DNA from 4 places in the Streptomyces sp. NPDC091281 genome. Region 3 is predicted to be linked to each of the others. Evidence: riboswitches for the same ligand, from Rfam matches in the RefSeq annotation. Region 3 holds a riboswitch; each other region holds the start of a gene.

Region 1 (6,866 bases), on a different contig from region 3:
GGAGTAACCCGGACGGGCCGATCCATACGGTTCTTTCTCGCGAGACCAGGACCGCGGGGGGAAGGTTTCCGGCGACTCGGGGTAGCGGTCTCTTTGTGAACGAATCGTGTGCGGCGCCCTGCGGACGGGTGGCGGCGCCGGGTGCCGGACGACGGCACCGGGCCGCCCCGGCCGTTCAGGCCGTACGCGCTCCCGGCTGCCGGCCGGACCCGCGGTCCTCGCCGTGCATGCCGGCCGCGGCCGCGTCGACGAACGCCGCCAGGCCCTCCGCCAGGGCGGCCCGCTGCCCGGCGGGCATGCGCGCCAGGACTGTCCGCAGCTCCCGCTGGCGGCGCACCCGCAGGTCGGCGAGGAAGGACCTGCCGCGGGCGCTGAGGTGCAGGTGCACCTCGCGCCGGTCGGCGGGGCTGACCACGCGCTCCACGAACCCGGCGGCCTGGAGACGGTCGCAGAGGCGGCTCGTCGAGGGCGGGGTGGAGGCCAGCGAGTCGGCCAGTGTGCGCAGGTTGATGCCGTCCTGGTGCTCCAGGATCAGCAGCACCCGCAGCTGGGACGCGGACGCCGGAGCGGTCGAGGCGCGGCCCCACAGCACTTCCAGCAGCTCGGCGGCCGTCGAGGTCACGCGTGCCACCTCGTCGGGGTCCGGCCGGTCACGGAAGGCAGTCACGGTCACACTCTCGCAGGCGCTGGGGCGACCGCCAGCGTACTAGGGCACGCGTTTCCGAACCCCCGCCCGACGAGCGGCGGGTGTCCGACGGGTCCCGGCGGACACCTCCGGCTCACGGGCCGACCCACCACGAAGGATCGGTGCATCACCGTCGTGAAGAGATTCGAGACCACAGAGCGCGCCGTACGGACGGCGGCGCCGCACGAGCTGCTGGACGCGCTCCGTCGCGCCCTGGCCGAGCAGTACGGGGCGCGCGCCGTGGAGCTGTTCATGGCCGACTACAGCCTGACCACCCTGCAACCGGTGTTCGCGCCCGAGAACACGGAGAGCATCGAACACGCAGAGAACACAGAAGACGCAGAGAACCCAGAGAATACGGAGAGCCCGGAAGGCGTCGGGAGCGCCGGACCCGCGGTCGGCGGGGCGGAAGGCGCGTCGGACGTCCCGTCGGTGCACAACAGCCCGGCCGGGCGGGCGTTCGGGTCTCAGGAGCCGTTCGTGCAGCCCCTGCGCGGTGAGGAAGGGCTGGTGCGGGTGCATCTGCCGGTGTCGGTGCGCGGTGACCGGCTGGGCGTGCTGTCGGTGGACCTGCCGGACCAGGAGTACGCGTCGGCGCCGCTGGACGAACTGCGGGAGATCGCGGAGGTGCTGGGCCGTGAGGTGGTCGTCGCCGACCGCGACACCGACCTGTATCTGCGGGCCCGGCGCCGCGACCGGCTGACCCTGGCCGCGGAGATCCAGTGGCAGTTGCTGCCCGGCCGCTCCTGTTCCTTCCCCGAGTACGAGCTGGGCGCCCAGCTGGAGCCCGCGTACGCCATCCACGGCGACAACTTCGACTGGTCCGCCGCGGCCGACCGGCTGACGCTGTACGTCACCAATGGCATGGGCGAGGGCACGGAGGCCTCGCTGCTGACGAGCCTCGCCGTCAACGCGCTGCGCAACGCGCGCCGCGCGGGCATCCCGCTCGCCGACCAGGCGGCCCTGGCCGACCAGGCGGTCTACGCCCACTACCGGGGCCGGAGTTATCTCTCCGTGCTCATGCTGGACGTCGAGACGGCCACCGGCCGCGCCCGCGTCGTGGACGCGGGCTCCCCGCAACTGCTGCGCCTGCGCGACGGGGTGGTGGAGCGGGTCCACTTCGACGCGCAGCTCCCGCTGGGCATGTTCGAGGAGACCGACTACGTGGCCCAGGAGTTCCAGGTGCAGCCCGGAGACCGGCTGGTGTTCGTGAGCGACGGCGTCTACGCGGTCGCCTCCCCCGGCGGCGAGGCGTACGGCGACGCGGCGCTCGCCCGCGCCATCTCCGCCACCCGGCTGCTGCCCGCCGCCGAGGTGCCGCGCGCCGTGCTGCGCGAACTGACCAGCCACCGCGGCCGTCCGGTCCCCGACGACGACGCCCTCGTCCTCTGCCTCGACTGGCACGGCCGCTGAGCCGCCTTCCCCGACGGACACACGACGGGCGCGGGACGGCTCCCCGCGCCCGCGGCCACGCCGGTGCGTGAGACCCCCGCCCGCCGTGGGCGCGCCCCCCGGTGCCGCTTGTCACCGCCCCTGTACTGGCACTACTGTCACGACGCCTTGGTGAACGGGAAATCCGGTGTGATGCCGGTGCGGCCCTCGCCACTGTGATCGGGAAGTCCGGCTCCGGCCCTCACGGGCAGCCACTGGGTCCTCGGACCCGGGAAGGCGGAGCACGGGCGGTGTCACCCGTCAGCCAGGAGACCGGCCAGGGCGCGTCAACCATCCACGAGGTGCTGGAGAGGGTCTGCCAAGCCATGCACATAGCCGAGGGATTTCTGCCTCCGGCGCACGCGGTCGCCTGGGGCGTCGCGTCGGCGCCGTTCGTCGTCCACGGAGTCCGGTCACTCACCCGTGAGGTCAGGGAGCACCCCGAGAGCACCCTGCTGCTCGGCGCCTCCGGGGCCTTCACCTTCGTCCTGTCCGCGCTGAAACTGCCGTCGGTCACCGGGAGTTGCTCCCACCCGACCGGCACCGGCCTCGGCGCGATCCTGTTCCGCCCGCCGATCATGGCCGTCCTGGGCACGATCACCCTGCTCTTCCAGGCGCTGCTGCTCGCGCACGGCGGGCTCACCACGCTCGGCGCCAACGTCTTCTCCATGGCCATCGTCGGCCCGTGGGCGGGCTACGGCGTCTACCGGCTGCTGAAGCGGTTCGGGGTCCCGCTGATGCCGGCCGTGTTCTTGGGCGCGTTCGCCGCCGACCTGTCCACCTACTGCGTGACCAGCGTGCAGCTGGCACTGGCGTTCCCCGACCCCGGCACCGGGTTCCTGGGCGCGCTCGGCAAGTTCGGCTCCATCTTCGCCGTCACGCAGATCCCGCTCGCCGTGAGCGAGGGCCTGCTGACCGTGCTCGTGATGCGGCTGCTGGTGCAGTCCAGCAAGGGCGAACTGACCCGGCTGGGCGTGCTGGTGACCGGCGGCGGACGCGGCGCGGCGAAGAACACCACGGAGGCGGTGGCCCGATGAGCCCGAACCCGAAGCTGAACCGGAACAACCGCACCAACCTCCTGCTGCTGCTCGCCGTCCTCGCCCTCGCGGTGCTGCCGCTGGCCCTCGGGCTCGGCGACCACAAGGAGGAGCCGTTCGTCGGCGCCGACGCCGAGGCGGAGACCGCGATCACCGAGATCGAGCCGGACTACGAGCCGTGGTTCACCCCGCTGTACGAGCCGCCGTCCGGGGAGATCGAGTCGGCGCTGTTCGCCGTGCAGGCGGCGCTCGGCGCGGGCGTCCTCGCCTACTACTTCGGCGTCCACCGGGGCCGCAGGCAGGGTGAGGCCCGCGCCCTGGCCCGCGCCGACGGACCCGAAGGGGCGCCGGAGGGCTTCGCCGAGGGCGAGGGGTCCGCGCGGGGACGGGTCTGAGTCCCGGTGCTGCCGATCGACGCGGCGGCGCACAGCAGTCGCTGGCGCCGCCGCCATCCCGTGGACAAGGCCGTGCTCGGGCTGGGGCTGACCCTGCTCGCGATCTCGCTGCCGCCGTGGCCCGGGGCGGCCCTCGTCCTGCTGACGGCGCTGACCGTGCTGCTCGGCCCGGCGGGCGTCCCGCCGCGCCGGCTGTGGCGGGCGTACCGCGTCCCGCTGGGGTTCTGCGCGACCGGCGCGGTGACCCTGCTGGTGCAGGTGGGCGGGCCGGACGGCCTGGTCTCCCTCGCCGACGGGGGCCCGCTGCGGGCCGGGGAGCTGATGCTGCGCACGTCGGCGGCCTCGCTGGGCGTGCTGCTGTTCGCGTTCACCACGCCGATGTCCGACCTGCTGCCGCGCCTGGTGCGGGCGGGCGTGCCCGCGCCGGTGGTGGACGTGGCGCTGGTGACGTACCGCATGAGTTTTCTGCTGTTGGACTCGGTGCGGCGCATCCGTCAGGCGCAGGCCGCCCGGCTCGGGCACACCGGCCGGGCCGCTGAGTGGCGGTCGCTGGCCGGGCTCGGCGCGACCGCGTTCGTCCGCGCCTTCGACCGCGCGGCGCGGCTCCAGACGGGTCTCGCCGGGCGCGGCTACGACGGGACGCTGCGCGTGCTGGTGCCCGAGGCCCGGGTCTCCGTCCGTTTCACGGTGCTGAGCGCCGGGCTGCTGCTGGCCCTCGTCGCCCTCACTCTCGTCCTGGAAGGTCCCCTGTCATGAGCGAGCTGGTCACCCTGCGGGGTGCGTCGTTCGCGTACGAGGACGGCCCGGTCGTGCTCGACGGTCTCGACTTCACGGTGCGCGGGGGGCGCGCCCTGGCGCTGCTGGGCCGCAACGGCAGCGGCAAGACGACGCTGATGCGGCTGCTCAGCGGCGGCCTGCGCCCCCGCACCGGCACCCTCGCGGTCGAGGGGCGGCCGGTGACGTACGACCGCAAGGGGCTGACCCGGCTGCGGACGTCCGTGCAGCTGGTGGTGCAGGACCCGGACGACCAGCTGTTCGCGGCGTCGGTCGCGCAGGACGTGTCGTTCGGTCCGCTGAACCTGGGGCTTCCGGACGCCGAGGTGCGCGGCCGGGTCGAGGAGGCGCTTGCCGCGCTGGACATCACCGCGCTCGCCGACCGGCCGACGCACCTGCTCTCGTACGGCCAGCGCAAGCGGACCGCGATCGCGGGCGCCGTGGCGATGCGGCCGCGGGTGCTGATCCTCGACGAGCCGACCGCCGGGCTCGACCCCGACGGGCAGGAGCGGCTGCTCGCCACCCTGGACGGGCTGCGCGCGGCCGGTACGACGGTGGTGATGGCCACCCACGACGTCGACCTGGCCCTGCGCTGGGCCGACGACGCGGCCCTGCTCACCCCGTCCGGCGCGCACACCGCCCCGGCCCCCGACGCGCTGGCCCGCACCGATCTCCTGCGGGAGGCGGGCCTGCGCCTGCCGTGGGGCGTCGCGGTCGGGCGCCTCCTCACCTCCCAGGGCCTGCTCGCCGACCCCCAGGCGGGCCCCCGCAGCCCGGAGGACCTGGCCGCGCTGATCGCGCCGCGCCCGGCTCCCCCGCTCCCGGCCGAGAGCTGAGCCGGAGGACCGGAAGGAGCGCGGCGCGGTCCCGGCTCCGGGGTGCCCTGGGGCCGCGTCCCGCCGCCGGGGGTGCCGTCTGCGATGCTGGCGCGGTGCAGCCGCCCGCCGCAGTGACACCCGACGCCCCCGGTCCCATAAGGACGGCCCTGCTCACGCAGCAGTGGCTCGACCTGTGCTTCGTGCACTGGGCCGTCGCCCCGGAGACGGTGGCGCCGCTGCTGCCGCGCGGCACGGTGCCGGACGTCCACGAGGGGCGGACGTACGTCGGGCTCGTCGCGTTCCGGATGCACCGGGTCGGCTGGCTGGGGCTGCCGGGGGTGCCGTACCTCGGGTCGTTCCCGGAGACCAACGTGCGGCTGTACTCGGTGGACGCGGACGGGCGGCGCGGGGTGGTGTTCCGGTCGATGGACGCCTCCCGGCTGATCCCGGTGCTGATGGGGCGGGCCGGGTTCCGGCTGCCGTACCTGTGGGCGCGGATGAGCGTGCGCGCCGACGGGGACACGGTCGCCTACCGCAGTGCCCGGCGTTGGCCGGGGCCGCGCGGGGCGTCCAGCCGGATCGTGGTGCGGCGGGGTGAGCGGATCGGGGAACCGACCGCGCTGGAGCACTTCCTGACCGCCCGCTGGGGCATGCACAACGCCTTCTTCGGCGGTGCCGCCTACCTCGCGAACCAGCATCCGCGCTGGCCCCTGTACCGCGCGGACCTCCTCGTCTGCGAGGAGGACCTCATCGCCGCCGCCGGGCTCCCCGCACCGGCCGGGGCCCCGGTCAGCGTCCTGTACTCCCCCGGCGTACCGGTACGGCTGGGCCGCCCGGCACGTCGTCCGGCGGGCATCCCGACTCCCTGACGGTGCCGCGCCGCCCACGGCGAGGAGGCGGTGGGCGACCCGCCCGGCACTCGAACCGGTCATCGACCCCGCCGCCCCTGTCGGCCCGTCCTTCCCGCCCTTACACTTCCAAGTCCGAGGGGATCAGGCGCTGTTGCGACGGCGTCGGCAATGGGGGAGGACAGCGATGTCCGGGGATCAGTACGGCCCGCACGACCACGGGTCGGGACCGGGATCAGCGGCGGGGGACAGCACGGGAGCGGGGGACGCGGCGAGACCCGGCCCGGCGTCCGGCCCGGACCCGGCCACGGGACCGGCACAGACACCGCCGCCACCCCCAGGACCTGCACCGACACCCGCACCCGCACCTGGATCAGCCGCCGGACCGGCACCGGCCCCCGCACAGGGCCCCGGCTTCGCCATGCCGCCCATGCCGCCCGGACCGCCGCCCGTCCAGATCTGGGGCCCGCCCGCCCCGCCCGCGCCGGCCGAGCCCCCGGACGCGGCGCGTGCCGCCGCCGTCGCCGCGCTCAACCTGAGCGGCCTCGGCCTCGGCTACCTCCTGGTCCGGCGCTGGCTCCTGGCCGCCGTGTGCTGGGTGGCCACGATCGTGCTGCTCCTGGTGGCGCTGCCCGCCGACCCGGACGGCGTGCCGACGGGCTGGCTCGTCCTCTACGTCGCGGTCCTGATCGCGGCGGCGGCGCACGGCGCCGTCGTGGGCCTGCGCAGCCGCGCCCTGATCCCGCGCTCACCGATCGCCCTGATCCTCGGCCTGGTGCTGCTCGCCGTGCCCGCGGGCGGTGTCGTGCTCTACGGCGACGCCAAGGACGAGGCGACCGAGCAGATGCTCCTCGACCGGCTCGACGAGGCCGACGCGC
Region 2 (6,866 bases), on a different contig from region 3:
TTCAACAGGGCACTGGCCGATTTGCATCTCCTGGTCGACGAGATCATCGCCGAACGCCGGGAAAGCGGTCAAAGGCCGGACGATTTGCTGACGGCATTGCTGGAGGCGACGGACGACGACGGGAACCCCATCGGGGAACAGGAGATCCACGACCAGGTGGTCGCGATACTCACCCCCGGAAGCGAAACCATCGCGTCCACGATCATGTCGCTGCTGCTCGTTCTCGCGGATCACCCGGAACAGGCCGACAAAGTCCGCGACGAGGTCGACGCCCTCACCGGAGGACGCCCTGTCGCATTCGGCGACGTGCGCGAGCTGCCCCACACCAACAACGTCGTCGTCGAGACGATGCGTTTGCGTCCCGCCGTATGGATATTGACGCGGCGGGCGGTCACCGACACCGAACTCGGTGGCTATCGCATTCCGGCCGGGGCCGACATCATCTACAGCCCCTACGCCATCCAGCGCGACCCGCTCTCCTACGACCGGCACCTGGAGTTCGACCCCGACCGCTGGCTTCCCGAACGGTCGGTGGACATCCCCAAGTACGCCATGCGGCCGTTCAGCGTGGGCAACCGCAAGTGCCCCAGCGACCACTTCTCGATGGCCCTGCTCACGCTGGTCACCGCCGTGCTCGCCGGGACGTTCCGCTTCGAGCAGGTCCCCGGTTCGGTGGACGCGACCCGCGTGGGCATCACGCTGCGTCCCCAGCGGCTGCTGCTGAAGCCGGTCCCGCGCTGAGCGACCGGCGCCCGCCGGCGTGCGGTCAGGCGGCCTCCGGGCCCCGGAACGTACGCCGGTAGGCGTTCGGGGTGGTGTCGAGCGCCCGGACGAACTGATGGCGCAGCGCCGCCGCCGTGCCGAACCCGGTGCGCCAGGCGATCGCGTCCACCGTCTCGTCCGTCGCCTCCAGCAGCCGCTGGGCGAGCAGCACGCGCTGGCGCAGAATCCAGCGGTAGGGCGTGGTGCCCGTCTCCTGCTGGAAGCGACGGGCGAAGGTGCGCGGCGCCATGTGGGCGCGGGCGGCGAGCTGCTCGACCGTGACCTCCTGGTCGAGGTGCTGCTCCATCCACCCGAGGACCTCCCCGACCGTGTCGCAGGGCGCGGCGGGCAGCGGGCGCTCGATGTACTGGGCCTGCCCGCCGTCCCGGTGCGGCGGCACGACCATCCGCCGGGCGATCCGGTTGGCCACCTCCGGCCCCTGCTCCTTGCGCACCAGGTGCAGACAGGCGTCGATCCCGGCGGCGGTCCCGGCCGAGGTGATCACCGGGTCCTCGTCGACGTACAGCACGTCGGGCTCGACGGTCACCCGCGGGTACATGCGGGCCAGCTGGTCGGCGTGCCGCCAGTGCACCGCGCACCGGCGTCCGTCCAGCAGACCGGCCGCGGCCAGCACGAACGCGCCCGAGCAGACGCTCAGCACCCGTGTGCCCCGGTCCACGGCCCTGCGCAGCGCGTCCAGCATCGCCGGCGGGTACTCCCGGACCGCGTAGGTCTCCCCGGCCGGCACCGCGATGAGGTCGGCCGTCTCCAGCCGGTCCAGTCCGTGCGCGACGCCCACGGTGAACCCGGCGTGGGTGGTCAGCGTCGGGCCCTCGGCGGAGGCGACGGCGAAGTCGTAGACCGGCAGGCCCTCGTCGCTGCGGTCGATGCCGAAGACCTCGCAGACGACCCCCAGTTCGAAGGGGTGGACACCGTTGAGCAGGATCACGGCCACGTTCTGGAGCATGCGTCCAGTGTGCACCCGAGCTGGCAGGAATTTGAAGGTGTGCGGCAGTACTGCCACTGTCAGGAGTGTCGGGGCGGTACGAAACTTACGGCATGAACACGAACGCACTCACGGCAATCGCCACCGCCCTGACCGTCCTCGTCGTCTTCCTCCTCCTCATGGCTCCGGCGCTCGTGGGACTGCGCCACGAGCGCCGGATCGACCGCCAACTGGCGGCGGCGGAGCGGGGGGAGGACCGGAGCCCCGAAGGGGCCTCGGCTCAGAACTCCTCGTCCAGGTCCACGGTGCCCTCCACCGCGACCTGGTACGCCGACGGACGGCGCTCGAAGAAGTTGGTCAGCTCCTGAACACCCTGGAGCTCCATGAAGGAGAACGGGTTCTCCGAGCCGTACACCGGGGCGAAGCCTAGGCGGACGAGCCGCTGGTCGGCGACGCACTCCAGGTACTGGCGCATCGACTCGGTGTTCATGCCCGGCAGGCCGTCACCGCACAGGTCGCGCCCGAACTGGAGCTCCGCCTCGACGGCACCCCGCAGCATGTCGGTGACCTGCTGCTCCAGTTCGGCGTCGAACAGCTCCGGCTCCTCCTTGCGGACGGTGTCGACGACCTCGAACGCGAAGGACATGTGCATGGTCTCGTCGCGGAACACCCAGTTGGTGCCGGTGGCGAGACCGTGCAGCAGGCCGCGGCTGCGGAACCAGTACACGTACGCGAAGGCGCCGTAGAAGAACAGGCCCTCGATGCACGCGGCGAAGCAGATCAGGTTGAGCAGGAAGCGGCGGCGGTCGGCCTTCGTCTCCAGCCGGTCCAGCTTCTCCACCGAGTCCATCCACTTGAAGCAGAACTCGGCCTTCTCGCGGATCGAGGGGATGTTCTCCACCGCGGCGAACGCGGCCGTCCGGTCCTCGGGGTCGGGCAGGTAGGTGTCCAGCAGCGTCAGATAGAACTGGACGTGCACGGCCTCCTCGAAGAGCTGCCGGCTCAGGTAGAGCCGCGCCTCGGGGGAGTTGATGTGCTTGTACAGCGTCAGCACCAGGTTGTTCGCCACGATCGAGTCACCGGTGGCGAAGAACGCCACCAGGCGGCCGATCAGGTGCTGCTCCTCCGGCGACAGCTTCGCGAGGTCGGCGACGTCCGAGTGGAGGTCGACCTCCTCCACGGTCCACGTGTTCTTGATGGCGTCCCGGTAGCGCTCGTAGAAGTCCGGGTAGCGCATGGGGCGCAGCGTCAGCTCGAAGCCCGGGTCGAGAAGGTTCTGATTGCTGGACATTACTGGCAGGCCTCGCAGGACTCGGGGTTTTCCAGGGAGCAGGCGATGGCCTCTTCGGAGGACACCTGCTGGACGGGGATGGTCTTCTCGGGCTGCGCCTGGGCCTGGGCCGCGCGCGCGATGCGGGTGGCGGGCCGGGAACGCAGGTAGTACGTCGTCTTCAGGCCCGACTTCCAGGCGTACGCGTACATCGAGGAGAGCTTGCCGATGGTCGGCGTCTCCAGGAACAGGTTCAGCGACTGCGCCTGGTCCAGGTACGGCGTCCGGGCGGCGGCCATGTCGATCAGGCCGCGCTGCGGGATCTCCCACGCCGTGCGGTACAGCGCGCGCACCTCGTCCGGGATCCACACGAAGTCCTGCACCGAGCCGTTGGCCTCGCGCAGCGCCTCACGGGTGCGGGCGTCCCACACGCCGAGGTCCTTCAGCTCCTGCACCAGGTAGGAGTTGACCTGGAGGAACTCGCCGGACAGCGTCTCGCGCTTGAACAGGTTGGACACCTGCGGCTCGATGCACTCGTACACGCCCGCGATGGACGCGATGGTGGCGGTCGGCGCGATGGCCAGCAGCAGCGAGTTGCGCATGCCGGTGGCGGCGATCCGCTCGCGCAGCGCCGCCCAGCGCTCGGGCCAGGTGAACTCGAAGCCGTAGTGGTCGGGGTGGAGCACACCGCGGGCGGTGCGGGTCTTCTCCCAGGCGGGCAGCGGGCCGTTGCGCTCGGCGAGGTCGGCGGACGCCTCGTAGGAGGCGAGCATGATCCGCTCGGCGATCCGGGTGGACAGGGCGCGCGCCTCGGGGGAGTCGAACGGCAGCCGCAGCTTGAAGAAGACGTCCTGGAGGCCCATCGCGCCCAGACCCACCGGACGCCAGCGGGAGTTGGAGCGGCCCGCCTGCTCGGTCGGGTAGAAGTTGATGTCGACGACCCGGTCGAGGAAGGTGACCGCGGTGCGCACGGCCTCGTCCAGCCGCTCCCAGTCGATGTCGCCGCCGGTCACGAACGCGCCGAGGTTGACCGAGCCGAGGTTGCAGACCGCGGTCTCGCCGTCGTCGGTTACCTCCAGGATCTCCGTGCAGAGGTTGGAGGAGTGGACGACGTGTCCGGCCTCGGCCGTCTGGTTGGCGGTGCGGTTGGCGGCGTCCTTGAACGTCATCCAGCCGTTGCCGGTCTGCGCGAGGGTGCGCATCATGCGGCCGTACAGCTCACGGGCCGGGATGGTCTTCCTGGCGAGGCCGTCCGCCTCGGCCTTGCGGTAGGCGGCGTCGAACTCCTCGCCCCACAGGTCGACCAGGTCGGGCACGTCGGCCGGGGAGAACAGCGACCACTGCTCGTCGGCGTTGACGCGGCGCATGAACTCGTCGGGCACCCAGTGCGCGAGGTTCAGGTTGTGCGTACGGCGGGCGTCCTCACCGGTGTTGTCCCGCAGCTCCAGGAACTCCTCGATGTCGGAGTGCCAGGTCTCCAGGTAGACCGCGGCGGCGCCCTTGCGCCGCCCGCCCTGGTTCACGGCGGCGACGGAGGCGTCCAGCGTCTTGAGGAACGGCACGATGCCGTTGGAGTGCCCGTTGGTGCCGCGGATCAGCGAACCGCGGGAGCGGATGCGGGAGTAGGACAGGCCGATGCCGCCGGCGTGCTTGGAGAGGCGGGCCACCTGGTGGTAGCGGTCGTAGATGGAGTCCAGCTCGTCCTTGGGGGAGTCGAGGAGGTAGCAGGACGACATCTGGGGGTGCCGGGTGCCGGAGTTGAAGAGGGTCGGGGAGGACGGGAGGTAGTCCAGCCGGCTCATGAGCCCGTAGAGCGCGGCGACTTCGTCCAGGGCGCGCACCGAGTCGTCCTCGGCGAGTCCGGCGGCGACGCGGAGCAGGAAGTGCTGGGGCGTCTCGACGACCCTGCGGGTGTGCGGGTGGCGCAGCAGGTAGCGGCTGTGCAGGGTGCGCAGGCCGAAGTAGCCGAAGCGGTCGTCGGCGGCGGGGTCGATCAGCGCGTCGAGCCGGGCCGCGTGCAGCCGGACGAAGGCGTCGGTGCGGTCGGCGATGAGGCCCTCGCGGTGGCCGACGGCGACCGAGTCGGTGAAGGTGGTGACGCCCTGGGAGGCCGCCTCGGCGCGGATGCTGATGGTCAGCAGCCGGGCCGCCAGCCGGGAGTAGGCGGGGTCCTCGGCGATGAGTCCGGCGGCCGCCTCGGTGGCCAGCTCGCGCAGCTCGGCCTCGTCCGCCCGCGCGGACCGGCCGCGCAGCGCGGCGGCGGCGACCCGTCCGGGGTCGGCGTCGGGGAGGTCGGCGGTCAGCTCGGTCAGGGTCCGCAGCAGTGCGGTCCCGGGACCGTCGGTCTCCACCTGGACTGCTGAAGCCGGTTCGGCTGGCGCGATGGTCACTGGGGGCTCTCCCTCGCTCGGCGGGGGCCTGGCGGAGGGCAGGGGGCAGCACACGAGCGCGCACGGCGTCGCGTCCACCGGCCCACTCCGCGAGACCCGGACGTCAGGCACCCGCACCGGACGGTTCGGGTGCGCTGCCGGCAGGTCCTCGGACTGACCACGCGTGCGGAAACACGCAAGTACACCGTTGCGGGACAGTTCCGGATTCGCACCGGATTCCCCTGCGGCGACAGCGAGCACGAGCATACATCTTGTGTCGCCCTGTCGCGCCAGCCCCAGATGTTGTGTCGGGGTGGCTCCGCAGCGTCAACGGGCCGCCGAAGCATAGTGCTTACGGCGGCCCGTCGGCGTGTCTGTCCAGGGGTGGCGCGGAAGGTGTCGGCAAAACGCCAGGGGTGGCGCCCGCGCCCGGTCGCGCTAGTGCGAGGAGCCCGCCGTGGCGGGCGGCAGCTCCACCTGGACGCCGGGGTCGCCGGAGTCCGCGGTGTAGTCCTCCGGGCGGGTCTCGTCGACGCCCTCGGGGGCCTTCAGCGCCTTCAGGACGAAGGTGAGGACCACCGTGACGGCCAGGTTCAGCACGAACGCGGTGAGGCCGATGTAGCCGATCTCACCGATGCCGGGGATCTCCTTCGACGAGCCGCCGAAGTGCTTCTGCGTCGGCGAGGCCACGCCGTACGCGGCGACCGTGCCGTAGACCATGCCGACCGCCCAGCCCGCGAGCAGCGCCCAGCGGTGGAACCAGCGGGTGAACAGGCCGCCCACCAGCGCCGGGAAGGTCTGGAGGATCCAGATGCCGCCCAGGAGCTGGAAGTTGATGGCGACCGTCTTGTCCATGGTCAGCACGAAGACCAGCGCGCCCACCTTCACCAGCAGCGAGACCAGCTTGGAGACCCGGGTCTCCTCCTTGGGCGTCGCGTCGGGCTTGATGAAGTCCTTGTAAATATTGCGGGTGAAGAGGTTCGCCGCCGCGATGGACATGATCGCCGCCGGGACCAGCGCGCCGATGCCGATCGCCGCGAAGGCCACGCCCGCGAACCAGTCGGGGAACATGTCCTCGAAGAGCTGCGGGATGGCGAGCTGCCCGTTGGACACCTTCACCCCGGCCGCGATCGCCATGAAGCCCAGCAGCGCCAGCAGGCCCAGCATCAGGGAGTACAGCGGCAGGATCGTGGTGTTGCGGCGGATCACCTCGCGGCTGCGCGAGGAGAGCGTCGCGGTGATCGAGTGCGGGTACATGAACAGCGCCAGCGCCGAACCCAGGGCGAGCGTGGCGTACGTCCACTGCCCCGCCTCGGCCGGGACCAGGGCGCCGCGGGGCGCGCCGGTCGCCGGGTTGGTCTGCGCGAAGGCGTCGCCCGCCTTGGCGAAGATGTCGTCGAACCCGCCGAGCTTGATCGGGATGTAGATGATCGCCACCGCGATCACGAGGTAGATCAGCGTGTCCTTCACGAACGCGATCAGCGCGGGTGCCCGCAGCCCCGAGGAGTAGGTGTACGCG
Region 3 (6,866 bases):
CTGGTCTACGGCGCGGCGGCGCCCGGCGGCATGGGCGAGGAGTACCGCAGCCACCTCCAGGCGCTGCGCGAGTCGGGCCGGGTCGCCCTCCAGCACGCCGTGGCGGAGGCGGAGGCGGCCGGGGTCCCGGCGACGGTCGAGGTGATCGACCAGAAGCCCGCCCAGGCCCTCCTGGACGCGGCCGAACGGCACGGCGGCCGGGTCATCGTCGTCGGCAGCTGGGGCGAGAGCCCGGTGCGCGGCGCGCTGCTCGGCTCCACCCCGCACAAGCTGCTCCACCTGTCCCCGGTGCCCGTGCTCTGCGTCCCCATGGCGGAGACGGACGACTGAGACGGGACGACTGAAACCGGGACGGCTGAGACCGCGGCCGGGGGTCCGGAGCGTGCGACACGCCCCGGACCCCCGGCCCACGGTGACCGGTCAGCTCGTGGGCAGTTCCTCGCGGACGGTGCGGGCCGCCGCGACCAGGTTCTCCAGCGAGGACCGCGTCTCGGGCCAGCCGCGGGTCTTCAGGCCGCAGTCCGGGTTGACCCAGAGCCGTTCGGCGGGGATCGCCTTCAGTCCGGTCCGCAGCAGCTCCGCCGCCTCCTCCGCGCTCGGCACCCGCGGCGAGTGGATGTCGTACACGCCCGGTCCCGCCTCGCGGGGGTAGCCGTGCGCGGCGAGTTCGCGGGCGACCTGCATGTGCGAGCGGGCCGCCTCCAGGCTGATGACGTCCGCGTCGAGGTCGTCGATGGCCTGGACGATGTCGCCGAACTCGGCGTAGCACATGTGGGTGTGGATCTGGGTGTCCGGGCGGACGCCCGCGGTGCTGAGGCGGAACGCCTCGGTGGCCCAGTCGAGGTAGGCGGGCCGGTCGGCGGCGCGCAGCGGCAGCGTCTCGCGCAGCGCGGGCTCGTCGACCTGGATCACCGAGGTGCCGGCGGTCTCCAGGTCGCCGACCTCGTCGCGCAGGGCGAGGGCGACCTGCCGGGCGGTGTCGCCGAGGGGCTGGTCGTCACGGACGAACGACCAGGCCAGCATGGTGACGGGCCCGGTTAGCATGCCCTTGACGGGACGGTCGCTGAGGGACTGCGCGTACGACGTCCAGCGCACGGTCATCGGCTCGGGCCGCGAGATGTCCCCGGCCAGGACCGGCGGGCGGACGTAGCGGGTGCCGTAGGACTGCACCCAGCCGTGCTGGGTGGCGAGGTAGCCGGTGAGCTGCTCGGCGAAGTACTGCACCATGTCGTTGCGTTCGGGCTCGCCGTGCACGAGGACGTCGATGCCGGTCTTCTCCTGGAAGGAGACGACCTCGCGGATCTCCGCCTTGATGCGCTCCTCGTACCCGGCGGTGTCGATGCGGCCCGCGCGCAGATCGGCGCGGGCGGTGCGCAGTTCACCCGTCTGCGGGAACGAGCCGATGGTCGTCGTCGGCAGCAGCGGCAGCCCGAGGTGGGCGCGCTGGGCGGCGGCGCGTTCGGTGTACGGCTGGGAGCGGCGGGCGTCGGCGTCGGTGACCGCGGCGGCGCGGGAGCGGACGGCCGGGTCGTGGGTGATCGGCGAGTTCGCGCGGGAGGCGAGGGCGGCCCGGTTGGCGGCGAGTTCGCCCGCGATGGTGTCGGTGCCGCTGGTGAGGCCCTTGGCGAGGGTGACGATCTCGGCGGTCTTCTGGCGGGCGAAGGCGAGCCAGCGCAGGATCTGCGGTTCGATGTCGCGCTCGGCGCTCGCGTCGAGCGGCACGTGCAGCAGCGACGACGACGCGGCCACGTCGACCCGGTCCGCGAGACCCAGCAGGGTGCCGAGGGTGGCGAGCGACTTCGACAGGTCGTTGATCCAGATGTTGCGGCCGTTGACGACGCCCGCGACCAGCCGCTTGCCGGGCAGTCCGCCGACGGCGGCGAGGTCGTCGAGCTGGGCGGCGCCAGCCTCGGTGAAGTCCAGCGCCAGGCCCTCCACCGGGGCCTTGGCCAGGACGGGCAGGGCCTCGCCGAGCCGGTCGAAGTAGGACGCGAGGAGCAGCTTGGGGCGGTCGGTGAGACCGCCGAGGTCACGGTAGGCGCGGGTGGCGGCGTTCAGCTCGGCCGGGGTGCGGTCCTGCACCAGGGCGGGCTCGTCGAGCTGGACCCATTCGGCGCCCGCGGCGCGCAGGTCGGCGAGGACCTCGGCGTACACCGGCAGCAGCCGGTCGAGGAGGGTGAGCGGCTCGAAGTCGGCGGGGACCCCGGGCGCGGGCTTGGCCAGCAGCAGGTAGGTGACCGGGCCGACCAGGACCGGGCGGGCCGCGAGGCCGAGCGAGAGGGCCTCCTCCAGCTCGGCGACCTGCTTGGCGGAGTCGGCCGTGAACTCCGTGTCCGGACCCAGCTCGGGCACCAGGTAGTGGTAGTTGGTGTCGAACCACTTGGTCATCTCCAGCGGCGCGACGTCCTGGGTGCCGCGCGCCATGGCGAAGTAGCCGTCCAGGGCGTCCGCGTCGACGGCGGCCCGGTGGCGGGCCGGGACCGCGCCGACCATGACGGTGGTGTCGAGGACGTGGTCGTAGTACGAGAAGTGACCGGTGGGCACCTCGTCGATGCCGGCGTCGGCGAGCTGCCGCAAGGTGTCGCGGCGCAGGTCGGCGGCGGTGGCCCGGAGGGCGTCGGCGGTGACGCGGCCCTTCCAGTAGCCCTCGACGGCCTTCTTCAGCTCCCGGTTCGGACCCTGACGGGGGTAGCCGTACACGGTGGCCCGTGCTGCCGCGGCTGCGGGCTTGGTGGTCACGGAGATCTCCTTCGCGAGACGAATCCCTGAGATCCCGGTGGCGGGACGAGAGCGCGAAGGGGTGACGGAGCGGACGGGTCCGACCCCGCGCGGCACGGCGCGGTCGTCCGTCTGCTCTGTACGCCGACCCGCCCACGAGGTCACCGGGATGTCCGTGCGCGAGGGTTCGCGTACGGGCAACGGGCAGGTCTTCGGACTCGCGGGCACGCCCTCCGGACAACACCGGGGGACACCTAGTGGCCGTCGCTTCCCGGACCCCCGAGGGTCCAGTGCGTATGACGGCGGTCGTTCCCGCTCACCGCTGCGGGGCAGTCCCGGATTCCCACCGGGTTCCCTCTTACGACGCATCCCGCCTGGCGGACGGGGCGAACCAGCTGCGCCGCCCACCCTACGGCGCCCCCGTACCGTGCGCTGCGTCACGTCCACCATTCGGATGGTGACCTGACCCACCCGTGCCACGGGATTGAACCGGGCCCCCACCGGGAACAGCACGCCCCGGCCGTGCACCCGTACCGCGCCCGGCCGTGTGCCGTCGCGGGCCCCCGCCGCAGCACCTAGGCTCGGTCACGCCGTCCCACCAGGAGGTGCGCCCATGTCCGACTGGCGAGCGCGCGCGTCCCGCGCCGGGAAGTGGCCCCTGCGGTCCGCCGGTCACCCCCGCGGCGACGACCCCGACACCGACCCCGCGCCCGAACGCTCCATGGACCCCTGGACCGACGCCGAGCCGCCGCGCGAACCCCTGGAGCGCAGCCTCGTCGACGCGGCCGTCTACCGCGACGGCCGCCGCCTGGACGTTCCCGCCGACCTCGCCGAGATCTACGCCCGGCTGCCCGGCGAGCCCGGCACGATGGCCTGGATCGGCCTCTACCGGCCCTCCCCGGAACAGCTCGGCCAGGCCGCCGAACGGTTCGGGCTGCACGAACTTGCCCTGGAGGACGCGATCGTCGCCCACCAGCGCCCCAAGCTGGAACGCTACGGCACCACCCTCTTCGTCGTCCTGCGCTCCGCCCGCTACCTCGACGAGACGGAGGAGGTCGACTTCGGCGAGATCCACATCTTCGTCGGCCCCGAGTTCGTCCTCACCGTCCGGCACAGCCAGGCCCCCGACCTCGGCGCCGTCCGCAAACGCCTGGAGAACGACCGCGACCTCCTCGCCCTGGGCCCCGAGGCCGTGCTCTACGCGATCCTCGACGCGGTCGTCGACGGCTACGCGCCCGTCGTCGCCGGACTCCAGAACGACATCGACGAGATCGAGTCCGAGGTGTTCGGCGGCGACCCCAACGTCTCCCGCCGCATCTACGCGCTCTCCCGCGAGGTCGTCGACTTCCAGCGGGCCACCCGCCCGCTGCTCACCATCATGCGCGGCCTGGAGGCGGGCTTCGCCAAGTACGGCACCAGCGAGGAACTCCAGCGCTACCTCCGAGACGTCGCCGACCACGCCACCACCGTCGCCGAACGCGTGGACGGCTTCCGGCAGATGCTCGGCGACATCCTCACCGTCAACGCCACCCTCGTCACCCAGGCGCAGAACGAGGAGATGAAGGCGCTCGCCGAGGCGGGCCACGCCCAGAACAACGAGATCAAGAAGATCTCCAGCTGGGCCGCCATCCTCTTCGCCCCCACCCTCATCGGCACGGTCTACGGCATGAACTTCGACCACATGCCCGAACTGCACTGGACCCTCGGCTACCCCTTCGCCGTCGCCCTGATGGCCCTGGTGTGCGTCAGCCTGTACGTCGTCTTCAAGCACCGCGACTGGCTCTGACGCGGTACGGGCGCCGCTCCGGCCCGCCCCCGCGCCGTCAGTGATCCGTCAGGGACGGCGCTCACCGCGTCAGCGTCGCGTCAGGACGGGTCCCGGCGGCGGGCCGGGCGGGCATAGCGTCCTTGCCGGGAACCACGACCAGGTTCCCCGAACCACCCCCGGACCCGCGGACCACCGGTCCCCGGGCCCCTCAGGAGGCATCCCATGGCAGCACCCCTGTGCGGCGACGACCCCGAACCCTGCGAACGGACCCCGGCCGGACCCCTCTACGTCCCGGTCCGGCCGGGCCCCGCCGGGAACGTCACCCGGCTCTTCCGCACCCCGCTCGGCGCCCGTACGGCCGTCGGCTTCACCAGCGCCGCCCGGCTCGCCGCCACCCTCGGCACCGGCCAGCCGTGGATCCGGCTCGCCGAACCCGCGCTGCGCGCCCTCACCGCCCCGCTCGGCGTCACCACGGTGACGGTCGACCCGCCGCTCTCCGCCCCCGCCCCGGCATCCTCGGCCCCCGCCCCGGCGCCGTCCGCGCCCGCCCCCGCGGCCGAGCGGCCCGCGCCCGCCCCCGACCGCACGGCCGGCCCCGCTCCGGTCCCCGCGCTCGTGTCCCGGATCGGCTGAGGGGAGGACGACCGATGACCACCGCGCACGTCCCCGCCGTTCCCACGACCGCCCCCGCCACCGCCCGTGCCGTCTCCACCGCCGCCGAGCGGTCGGTGTGGCCCGCCTCCACCACCGAGCCCCGGCCCGGCGAACTCGCCGTCGGCGGGGTCGCGTTGACCGAGATCGCCGACCGTTTCGGCACCCCCGTCTACGTCCTCGACGAGCACGAGGTCCGCGACCGCTGCCGCACCTACCGCGACGCGTTCCCCGACGCCGACGTCCTCTACGCCGCCAAGGCGTTCCTGTGCCGGGCGATGATCCACTGGATCGACGAGGAGGGCCTCGGCCTCGACGTCTGCTCCGCGGGCGAGCTGGAACTCGCCGTCACCGCGGGCTTCCCGCCCGAGCGGATCGTCCTGCACGGCAACGCCAAGTCGCCGCACGACCTCGCCACCGCCCTGCGCCTCGGCGTCGGCCGGATCGTCATCGACAGCCCCTCGGAGATCGCCCGCCTGGCCGCGGCCGTCGGGCCGGGGGGCCGTCAGCGGGTCATGGTCCGGGTGGTGCCCGGCGTCGCCGCGGGCGGCCACGAGAAGATCCGCACCGGCACCGACGACCAGAAGTTCGGCCTCTCCATCGCCGACGGCTACGCCCAGCACGCCATCGCCCGGATACTGGACCAGCCGCAGCTGGTCCTCACCGGCCTGCACTGCCACCTGGGTTCGCAGATCACCGAGGTCAAGCCCTATCTGTCCGCCGTACGCCGCATGGTGGGCCTGATGTCGCGGCTGCACCGCCAGCACGGGCTGGTGCTGCCCGAACTCGACCTCGGCGGCGGCCACGGCATCGCCTACCGGCCGGGCGAACCCGCCCTGGACCTCACCGCCCTCGCCCGCCGGGTCCGCGCCGAGCTGACCTCGGCCTGCGCCTCCGCCGGGCTCCCGGTGCCCCGGCTGATCGTCGAACCGGGCCGCGCCGTCGTGGGACCGGCGGGCGTCGCCGTCTACCACGTACTGGCCGTCAAACGCACCGGCGGACGGACCTTCGTCGCGGTCGACGGCGGGATGAGCGACAACCCGCGGCCCGCCCTGTACGGCGTCCGGTACGCGCCCCGGCTGGTCGGGCGCCCCGGCTCCGCGACCCTCGCCCCGGCGACCGTCGTGGGACGGCACTGCGAGGCGGGTGACGTCGTCGCCGCCGACGTGCCGCTGCCCGACGACGTGCGCCCCGGCGACCTGCTCGCCGTGCCCGTGGCGGGCGCCTACCACCTGTCGATGGCCTCCGCCTACAACATGGTCGGCCGCCCGCCCGTCACCGCCGTCCGCGACGGCCGCGCCCGGCTCCTGGTGCGGCGCGAGTCGCTGGACGACCTCCGGGGCCGCGACGTCGGGCTGTAGCCGCCTCTGCTCCCGGTCGGCCCGGCCGCGGACCTCCCCCCGCCGGCCGGCCCGACCGGGCCGTCCCTCACTCCCGCTGCTGTTCCCCGAACGCCCGCAGGATGCGCTCCGCCGCCAGTGTGGGCGTCAACTCGCCGTCCCGGACCCGCTGTTCGAGTTCCGGGGTGAGGGCGCGGACCGCCGGGTGGGTGCGCAGCCGGCCGAGGAGGTCGTCGCGGACCATCGACCAGGTCCAGTCGACCTGCTGGTCCCGCCGCTTCGCGGCCAGCCGCCCGGTGGAGTCCAGCAGGGTGCGGTGCTGCTCCAGCCGCTCCCACACCGTGTCGAGGCCCGCCGACTCGCGGGCGCTGCAACTGAGCACCGGAGGC
Region 4 (6,866 bases), 380 kb from region 3:
CCGAGGGCATCGCCCTCGACGACCCCCGCGCGGCCACACCCATCGGCCTGGGCTGCCGCATCTGCGAACGCCGCGACTGCGCGCAGCGCGCCCGGCCCCCGGCCGGAGGACGCCTCGCCGTCGACCCCGACCGGCGGACGTACGTGCCGTACCCGGTGGAGGCGCGCACCCCGTGAGCACCGTGGCCCGCTCGCCGTTCTCTGTCTCCCTCCCGTCAGGAGTACGCGTGTGACCAGCCGTGTCACCTTCGTCCCGCCCGCGATGAACGCCTCGCTGCGGGAGGTCCGTTTCGACGACGGCGCGTCGATCGAGCCCGCCGGGGCGGCGCGGGCCCGCGCGGCGGCCGGGTCGCTGCCCGGCGGTACGCGCGTGGTGACGTCGCCGTCGGCGCGGTGCCGTCAGACGGCGGCGGCGCTCGGTCTCGACGTCCAGGAGGCCTCCGTGGCGGCCGGGTTGGCGGGGCTGGACGTGGGCCGGTGGCGCGGCCTGACGCTGGCCGAGGTCGGCGCGGCGGAGCCGGAGGCGGTGGCCCGCTGGCTCGCGGACCCCGCGTCGGCGCCGCACGGCGGGGAGTCCGTACGGGACCTGTGCGACCGGGTCGCCGTGTGGCTGGACGCGGCGGCGGGCGAGGGCCGTACGGTCGCGGTGGTCGAGCCGGACGTCGTACGGGCCGTGGTGGTGCGGGTGGTGGGGGCGCCCGTGGAGGCGTTCTGGCGGCTGGACGTGGCGCCGTTGACGGCGACCGAGGTCAGCGGGCGGTCCGGGCGCTGGAACCTGCGGCTCGGCCGTCCGCTCGACGCGACCACGAACACGGCCACGGACTGACCCGGCCGCCCGGACAGGCCGATCCCGGCCGCTCGTACGGACCGGTCCCGCGCGTACGGGAGTTCAGCGGCCGGTGTCCCGGTGGCGGCGGAGCAGGTCGGCCACGGCGCAGCGCAGGCAGCCGGGGGCGGGGTCGGGGTCCGGCGGGTGCGTGCAGCCCTCGCCGGGTGCGGCGACCAGGGTCTCCAGTTCCCGCAGGAGGCGGTCGGTGCGCCGCACCTGTTCACCGAGCACCCGGACGCGGGCGCTCTGGCCGCCGATCTGCCGTCGGCTGGCGACGAGTTGGGCGTACTCCTCCGGGGTGAGGGCGACCGCCTCGCGACCGCCGAGGGTGATGCGGCGCGGCTGGGGTTGTCGGCTCACTCGGCTCCTCCTGCGCTCCTCGCCGCCGGTCCCGTCCCCGCGGTCGAAGTCTCCGCGGTCGGGGTCCGTGGCTAATCGGCCCGGTCGTTCGCGCATGGTGTCCTGCCCGTCCTGAAGTGCCGTGCCGGTGACGGAGTCGGTCCGGCGGGGTCACCGGGAGAACGCGGGAGGGCCCGCGGACGGTTCCGCGGGCCCTCCCGTCGTGCCGGACGGCTCGGTCGGCTCACTGCGGGGAGGCAGCCGCCGCGCCCGCGGGAACCGCGGCCGGCCGGGGGTGGATCAGGCGTTCGGCGAGTTCGCCGAAGACGAGGCCGAATCCGGCCCACAGCGTGGCCTGGAGGGCGAGGGCGGAGAGCCGGAACCGCCACAGCAGGGCGGCCGGGAAGTCGCCGGGCACCTCGTTCACCGTGGGCAGGAAGGCGTACGCCAGCCCGATCACGACGAGGAAACCGGCCACCGCGGCGACGGTGGCGTACCAGGTGCCCAGCCGGGGGGCGAGCCGCTTGCCGACGATCACCGCGGCGACCGCGAGCAGCACGCTGAGCACCATCATCAGGAAGTACAGGGTGGTGCGGCGGGCGATGGTGTCGGGGTCGCCGACCGCGGGCGGGTTCGCCGGGTACTTGAAGAACGGCACCGCGTACACGGCGACGAACGCGGCGCCCGACAGCAGCAGGGCGGTGGCGCGGGGGCCGAAGCGGCCGACGCGGCCGAGCGCGAAGCAGAAGGCGAGCGCGGCGATGCCGCCGAAGGCGACCCCGTAGACGAGGATGCCGGTGGCCAGGCCCGCGGTGGACTGGAGGCCGCGCGAGACGAGTTCGACCTCGTGCTCGTGAGCGGGGGCGTGGGACTCCTCGAAGCCGATGGCGCTGTCGACGTTCGGCTCGCCGAGGAAGTAGGCGACGACCAGGGCGAGGACACCGGCACCGAGGCCGGCGAGCATGCCGCGGACGAGGAGGTTACGGACGATCGCGGAGTTCATGGAAGTGCGGCGCCCCTCGTCAGTGGCAGGGGAAGCCGAGCAGGTGGCGGGCGTCGTGCACCCACTCGTGGACGTCCTCGCCGGAGACGACGGCGGTGGCACCCTGCTCGGCGCCGACGAAGTACAGCAGCACCAGCATCAGGACGCCGAAGAAGACCGCCCAGGGCGCGATGTCCCTCAGCGGCAGTCGGGCCGGTACGGCGGGGGTGCTGGCGGGCGGGGCGACATGCTGCGCCATGGCGGGGCCTCCTCTGGGAGTTCGCGTCCCATCTCGGTGGTGCACAGGACGACGGCCAAGGGTCTGACTCACGGGCGGCCCGCGGTGGGGCGGCTCGTTCACAGTGGCGCGACCGTGCCGGATTTCCACCGGCTTCCGTGTCCGTCGTCGATACCGGACGGGACGGTACTCCCCGGCGGAGGTCCTGGCCAAGGGCCGGACCCCCGCCGGGGAGCCCCTCACACCGAACCCTTACCGGCGCGCCGCCCGGCCTGCGCCGGGGGCGCGCCGCGGGGCCTACCGGTGGCGGAAGACGGGCGGCCGTTTCTCCGTGAAGGCGGCCATGCCCTCCTTCTGGTCGGCGGTGGCGAACACCGCGTGGAACAGGCGGCGTTCGAAGCGGACGCCCTCGGCGAGGGTCGTCTCGAAGGCGCGGCCGACGGCCTCCTTCGCCATCATCGCCACCGGCAGGGACATCCCGGCGACGGTCGCGGCGACGGCGCGTGCCTCGCCGAGCAGCGCGTCGGCGGGGACGATCCGGGAGACGAGTCCGGCGCGTTCGGCCTCGGCTGCGTCCATGGTGCGGCCGGTGAGGCACAGCTCCATCGCCTTGGCCTTGCCGACGGCGCGGGTCAGGCGCTGGGAGCCGCCGATGCCGGGGATGACGCCGAGCTTGATCTCCGGCTGGCCGAAGACGGCCGTGTCGGCGGCGAGCACGATGTCGCAGAGCAGGGCCAGTTCGCAGCCGCCGCCGAGCGCGTACCCGGCGACCGCCGCGACCGTCGGCGTGCGGAGCTGCCCGAGGCGGTCCCAGGCGGTGAACCAGTCGGTGAGGTACATGTCGAGGTAGTCGCGGTCGGCCATCTCCTTGATGTCGGCCCCGGCCGCGAAGGCCCGTTCCGAGCCGGTGATGACGACACAGCCGCATTCCGGGTCCCGGTCCAGGGCCTCGGCGGCGGCCACGACCTCCTCCATGACCTTCAGGTTCAGCGCGTTGAGGGCCTTCGGCCGGTCCAGCGTGATCAGGGCGGTACGGCCCTCGCGCTCGACCCGGATCGTCTCGTACTCCCCCGCCGGACCACCGGTCGCCCCGTCGCTCTCCCGTACGCCCGTCATGCGGTGCGCTCCTCTCCCCGGTCGCGGATGGTGCGGACGATGCCGGAGAAGTCCTCGGCGGCACCGACCTGTTCGGCGTAGGCCGCGTACAACTCAGCCGCCCGGCGCCCGAGTTCCGTGTCGGTGCCGGTGGCGCGGGCGGCGTCGGCGGCGAGGCCGAGGTCCTTCGCCATGAGGGCGGCGGCGAAGCCCGGCCGGTAGTCGCGGTTGGCGGGGCTGGCCGGAACGGGGCCGGGGACGGGGCAGTTGACGGTGAGCGCCCAGCACTGCCCGGACGCGGCGGAGGCCACGTCGTAGAGCGCCTGGTGGGAGAGGCCGAGGCGTTCGCCGAGGACGAAGGCCTCGCTGACGGCGATCATGGAGACGCCGAGGATCATGTTGTTGCAGATCTTCGCGGCCTGTCCGGCGCCGGGGCCGCCGCAGTGCACGACCCGGCGGCCCATGGCCTCCAGCAGGGGCCGGGCCTCGGCGAACTCCGCGTCGCCGCCGCCCGCCATGAAGGTGAGAGTGGCGGCCTCGGCACCCACCACGCCGCCGGAGACGGGGGCGTCCAGGGCCCGCATCCCCGCCGTCACGGCCCGTTCGTGGGCGGTGCGGGCGTCGGCGACGTCGATGGTGGAGCAGTCGACGAAGAGGGTGCCGGGGCGGGCGGCGGCGAGGATCTCGTCGTACAGCCCGAGGACGTGCCGTCCGGCGGGCAGCATGGTGACGACGACGTCGGCGTCCGCGACCGCCCCGGCGGCGGAGGCGGCGGCCTCGACGCCCGCGGTGACGGCGGCGGCGAGGGCGTCCGGGACGAGGTCGTGGCCGCGGACGCGGTGTCCGGCCTTCACCAGGTTGGCGGCCATCGGGCCGCCCATGTGGCCGAGTCCGACGAAGGCGACGACGGCGCTCACCAGGCCTCCTCCTCGGTGGGTCCGGCCGGGGCGAGGCCGAGTTCGCGGTCGCCGAGCGGGGCGAAGAAGCGGGCCACGTCGGCGTCGGTGACCTCGGCGAGGGTCGCCGGGGACCAGTGCGGGTCGCGGTCCTTGTCCACGACCTGGGCGCGGATGCCCTCTACGAGGTCGTGGGTGGCCAGGGCGGCGCAGGAGACGCGGTACTCCTGGTCGAGGACCCGCTCCAGCGGGCCGAGGCGGCGGGCCCGGCGCAGGGCGGCCAGGGTGACCTTGAGGGAGGTCGGGGACTTCGTGAGGAGGGTCTCGGCGGTCTCCTTGGCGGCCGGGCCGCCGTGGGCGAGGAGGCGCCGCATGATCTCCTCCACCGTGTCGGCGGCGAAACAGGCGTCGATCCACTCCCGGTCCCGGACCAACTCCCCGTCCGGAGCGGGCCGTACGTGCCGGGCGAGGGCATCGCGCACGGGGAGCGCCGCGAGGTCGTCGGTGAGGGCGCCGAGCGCGTCGGAGGGGACGTAGTGGTCGGCGAGACCGGTGAGGAGGGCGTCCCCGGCGTCGAGGTAGGCGCCGGTCAGGGCGAGGTAGGTGCCGAGTTCGCCGGGGGCTAGGGCGAGCAGGTGCGTGCCGCCGACGTCGGGCACGAAGCCGATGCCGGTCTCCGGCATCGCGACGACGGACCGCTCGGTGACGACGCGGACGCTGCCGTGCGCGGAGACGCCGACGCCGCCGCCCATGACGAAGCCGTCCATGAGGGCGACGTAGGGCTTGGGGTAGCGGGCGATACGGGCGTTGAGGTGGTACTCGTCGCGCCAGAACGCGGCCGCGGCGGAGCCGTCGCCGTCGCGGGCGTCGTCGTGGATGGCCCGGATGTCGCCGCCCGCGCACAGCCCGCGCTCCCCCGCACCGCTGATCACGACGGCCTCCACGGCCGGGTCCTGCTCCCAGGCGGAGAGGGCGGCGTCGATACGGCGGACCATGGCGTGGTCGAGGGCGTTGAGGGCGCGGGGCCGGTTGAGGACGATGCGCGCGGTCCGGCCGGTGGTGCTGAGCAGGACGGTGGAGGCGTCCTCGGCGGGACCGGGCGCGGGGCCGCTCGGTGTGGACGCGCCGGATTCACCGGCGGGGGTGCCGCTCATCCGAACGCCTCCGTCAGGCCCCGTGCCACGATGACTCGCATGATCTCGTTGGTCCCTTCCAGGATCTGGTGCACGCGCAGGTCGCGCACGATCTTCTCGATGCCGTACTCGCTGAGGTAGCCGTACCCCCCGTGCAGCTGGAGCGCGCGGTCCGCGACCGTGTACCCGGTGTCGGTGGCGAAGCGCTTCGCCATCGCGCAGAGGTACGGCGCCTGCGGGTCGCCCGCGTCGAGGGCGCGGGCCGCCTGGTGGACGAGGGCGCGGGCGGCGGTCAGCTCGGTCGCCATGTCGGCGAGGCGGAACCGCAGGGCCTGCGCGTCGAGGAGCCGCATGCCGAACGCCTCACGGTCGGCGAGGTGGACGAGGCTGCGGTCCAGGGCGCTGCGGGCGCCGCCCAGGGAGCAGGCGGCGATGCCGAGGCGGCCCCCGTTGAGGCCGTTCATGGCGATGCGGAAGCCCTGGCCCTCGCCGCCGAGGAGCCGGTCGGCGGGCACCCGGACGGCGTCGAGAAGGACCTGCCGGGTGGGCTGGGCGTTCCAGCCCATCTTGCGTTCGTCCGGGCCGAAGGAGAGGCCGGGGTCGTCGCGGTCGACGAGGAACGCGGAGACGCCGGAGGGCCCGTCGCCGCCGGTGCGGGCCATGACCAGGTAGAGCTGGGCGGCGCCCGCGCCGGAGATGAACTGTTTGACGCCGGTGAGCGTCCAGTGGTCGCCGTCGCGGACGGCGCGGGTGGTGAGGGCGGCGGCGTCGGACCCGGCGCCCGGTTCGGTCAGGCAGTAGCTGGAGAGGTCGTCCATGGCGCACAGCCGGGGCAGCCAGCGTTCGCGCTGGGCGGGGTCGCCGTAGCGGTCGACCATCCAGGCGACCATGTTGTGGATGGAGAGGTAGGCGGCGACGGCCGGGCAGCCGGAGGCGAGGGTCTCGAAGACGAGGACGCCGTCGGCGCGGGTGAGGCCCGAACCGCCGGACTCCTCGCGGACGTAGACCCCGCCGAGGCCGAGTCCGGCGGCCTTGCGCAGGACGTCGACGGGGAAGTGCTTGTCGCGGTCCCAGTCGAGGGCGTGCGGGGCGAGGTGGTCCTGGGTGAAGTCGAGGGTGGTCTCGACGAGGGCCTGCTGGTCCTCGGTGAGGAGGGTGACGGTCATCGGCGCTCAGCTCATCGTGGGGATCGTGAAGCCGGCGCCCTCGCGCAGCCCGGCGGCGGGCCAGCGGGAGGTGACGGTCTTGGTGCGGGTGTAGAAGCGGATCGCGTCGGGGCCGTGCTGGTTGAGGTCGCCGAAGCCGGACCGCTTCCAGCCGCCGAAGGTGTGGTAGGCGACGGGCACCGGGATGGG

What was found. A riboswitch is a leader RNA that binds a small molecule or an ion and turns the genes downstream of it on or off. The one in region 3 is predicted to bind cobalamin.
Region 1: linked by a shared signal. The riboswitch ahead of ACIQPQ_RS23295 (energy-coupling factor ABC transporter permease) and the one ahead of metE (5-methyltetrahydropteroyltriglutamate--homocysteine S-methyltransferase) in region 3 are both predicted to bind cobalamin.
Region 2: linked by a shared signal. The riboswitch ahead of ACIQPQ_RS07295 (ribonucleoside-diphosphate reductase subunit alpha) and the one ahead of metE (5-methyltetrahydropteroyltriglutamate--homocysteine S-methyltransferase) in region 3 are both predicted to bind cobalamin.
Region 4: linked by a shared signal. The riboswitch ahead of ACIQPQ_RS09335 (CbtB-domain containing protein) and the one ahead of metE (5-methyltetrahydropteroyltriglutamate--homocysteine S-methyltransferase) in region 3 are both predicted to bind cobalamin.

Annotation. Positions count from the first base shown of each region.
Region 1 is NZ_JBIVUY010000009.1:22,575-29,440, reverse strand. Features, by position in the region: gene ACIQPQ_RS23305 (MarR family transcriptional regulator) at 176-673, opposite strand; gene ACIQPQ_RS23300 (PP2C family protein-serine/threonine phosphatase) at 821-2,098, shown strand; cobalamin riboswitch at 2,208-2,413, shown strand; gene ACIQPQ_RS23295 (energy-coupling factor ABC transporter permease) at 2,443-3,153, shown strand; gene ACIQPQ_RS23290 (energy-coupling factor ABC transporter substrate-binding protein) at 3,150-3,548, shown strand; gene cbiQ (cobalt ECF transporter T component CbiQ) at 3,555-4,304, shown strand; gene ACIQPQ_RS23280 (energy-coupling factor ABC transporter ATP-binding protein) at 4,301-5,158, shown strand; gene ACIQPQ_RS23275 (YqjF family protein) at 5,254-6,009, shown strand; gene ACIQPQ_RS23270 (hypothetical protein) at 6,419-6,866, shown strand, end outside.
Region 2 is NZ_JBIVUY010000002.1:621,676-628,541, forward strand. Features, by position in the region: gene ACIQPQ_RS07275 (cytochrome P450) at 1-741, shown strand, start outside; gene ACIQPQ_RS07280 (GlxA family transcriptional regulator) at 767-1,729, opposite strand; gene ACIQPQ_RS07285 (hypothetical protein) at 1,822-2,076, shown strand; gene ACIQPQ_RS07290 (ribonucleotide-diphosphate reductase subunit beta) at 1,989-2,999, opposite strand; gene ACIQPQ_RS07295 (ribonucleoside-diphosphate reductase subunit alpha) at 2,999-5,368, opposite strand; cobalamin riboswitch at 5,490-5,627, opposite strand; gene mctP (monocarboxylate uptake permease MctP) at 5,786-6,866, opposite strand, start outside.
Region 3 is NZ_JBIVUY010000003.1:473,619-480,484, reverse strand. Features, by position in the region: gene ACIQPQ_RS10210 (universal stress protein) at 1-330, shown strand, start outside; gene metE (5-methyltetrahydropteroyltriglutamate--homocysteine S-methyltransferase) at 421-2,739, opposite strand; cobalamin riboswitch at 2,925-3,079, opposite strand; gene ACIQPQ_RS10200 (magnesium and cobalt transport protein CorA) at 3,332-4,504, shown strand; gene ACIQPQ_RS10195 (SAV_915 family protein) at 4,709-5,119, shown strand; gene lysA (diaminopimelate decarboxylase) at 5,134-6,498, shown strand; gene meaB (methylmalonyl Co-A mutase-associated GTPase MeaB) at 6,566-6,866, opposite strand, start outside.
Region 4 is NZ_JBIVUY010000003.1:93,147-100,012, forward strand. Features, by position in the region: gene ACIQPQ_RS09315 (short-chain fatty acyl-CoA regulator family protein) at 1-176, shown strand, start outside; gene ACIQPQ_RS09320 (histidine phosphatase family protein) at 229-825, shown strand; gene ACIQPQ_RS09325 (hypothetical protein) at 889-1,188, opposite strand; gene ACIQPQ_RS09330 (CbtA family protein) at 1,412-2,170, opposite strand; gene ACIQPQ_RS09335 (CbtB-domain containing protein) at 2,190-2,408, opposite strand; adenosylcobalamin (AdoCbl) riboswitch at 2,456-2,557, opposite strand; gene ACIQPQ_RS09340 (enoyl-CoA hydratase) at 2,685-3,503, opposite strand; gene mmsB (3-hydroxyisobutyrate dehydrogenase) at 3,500-4,399, opposite strand; gene ACIQPQ_RS09350 (enoyl-CoA hydratase/isomerase family protein) at 4,396-5,532, opposite strand; gene ACIQPQ_RS09355 (acyl-CoA dehydrogenase family protein) at 5,529-6,677, opposite strand; gene ACIQPQ_RS09360 (CoA-acylating methylmalonate-semialdehyde dehydrogenase) at 6,684-6,866, opposite strand, start outside.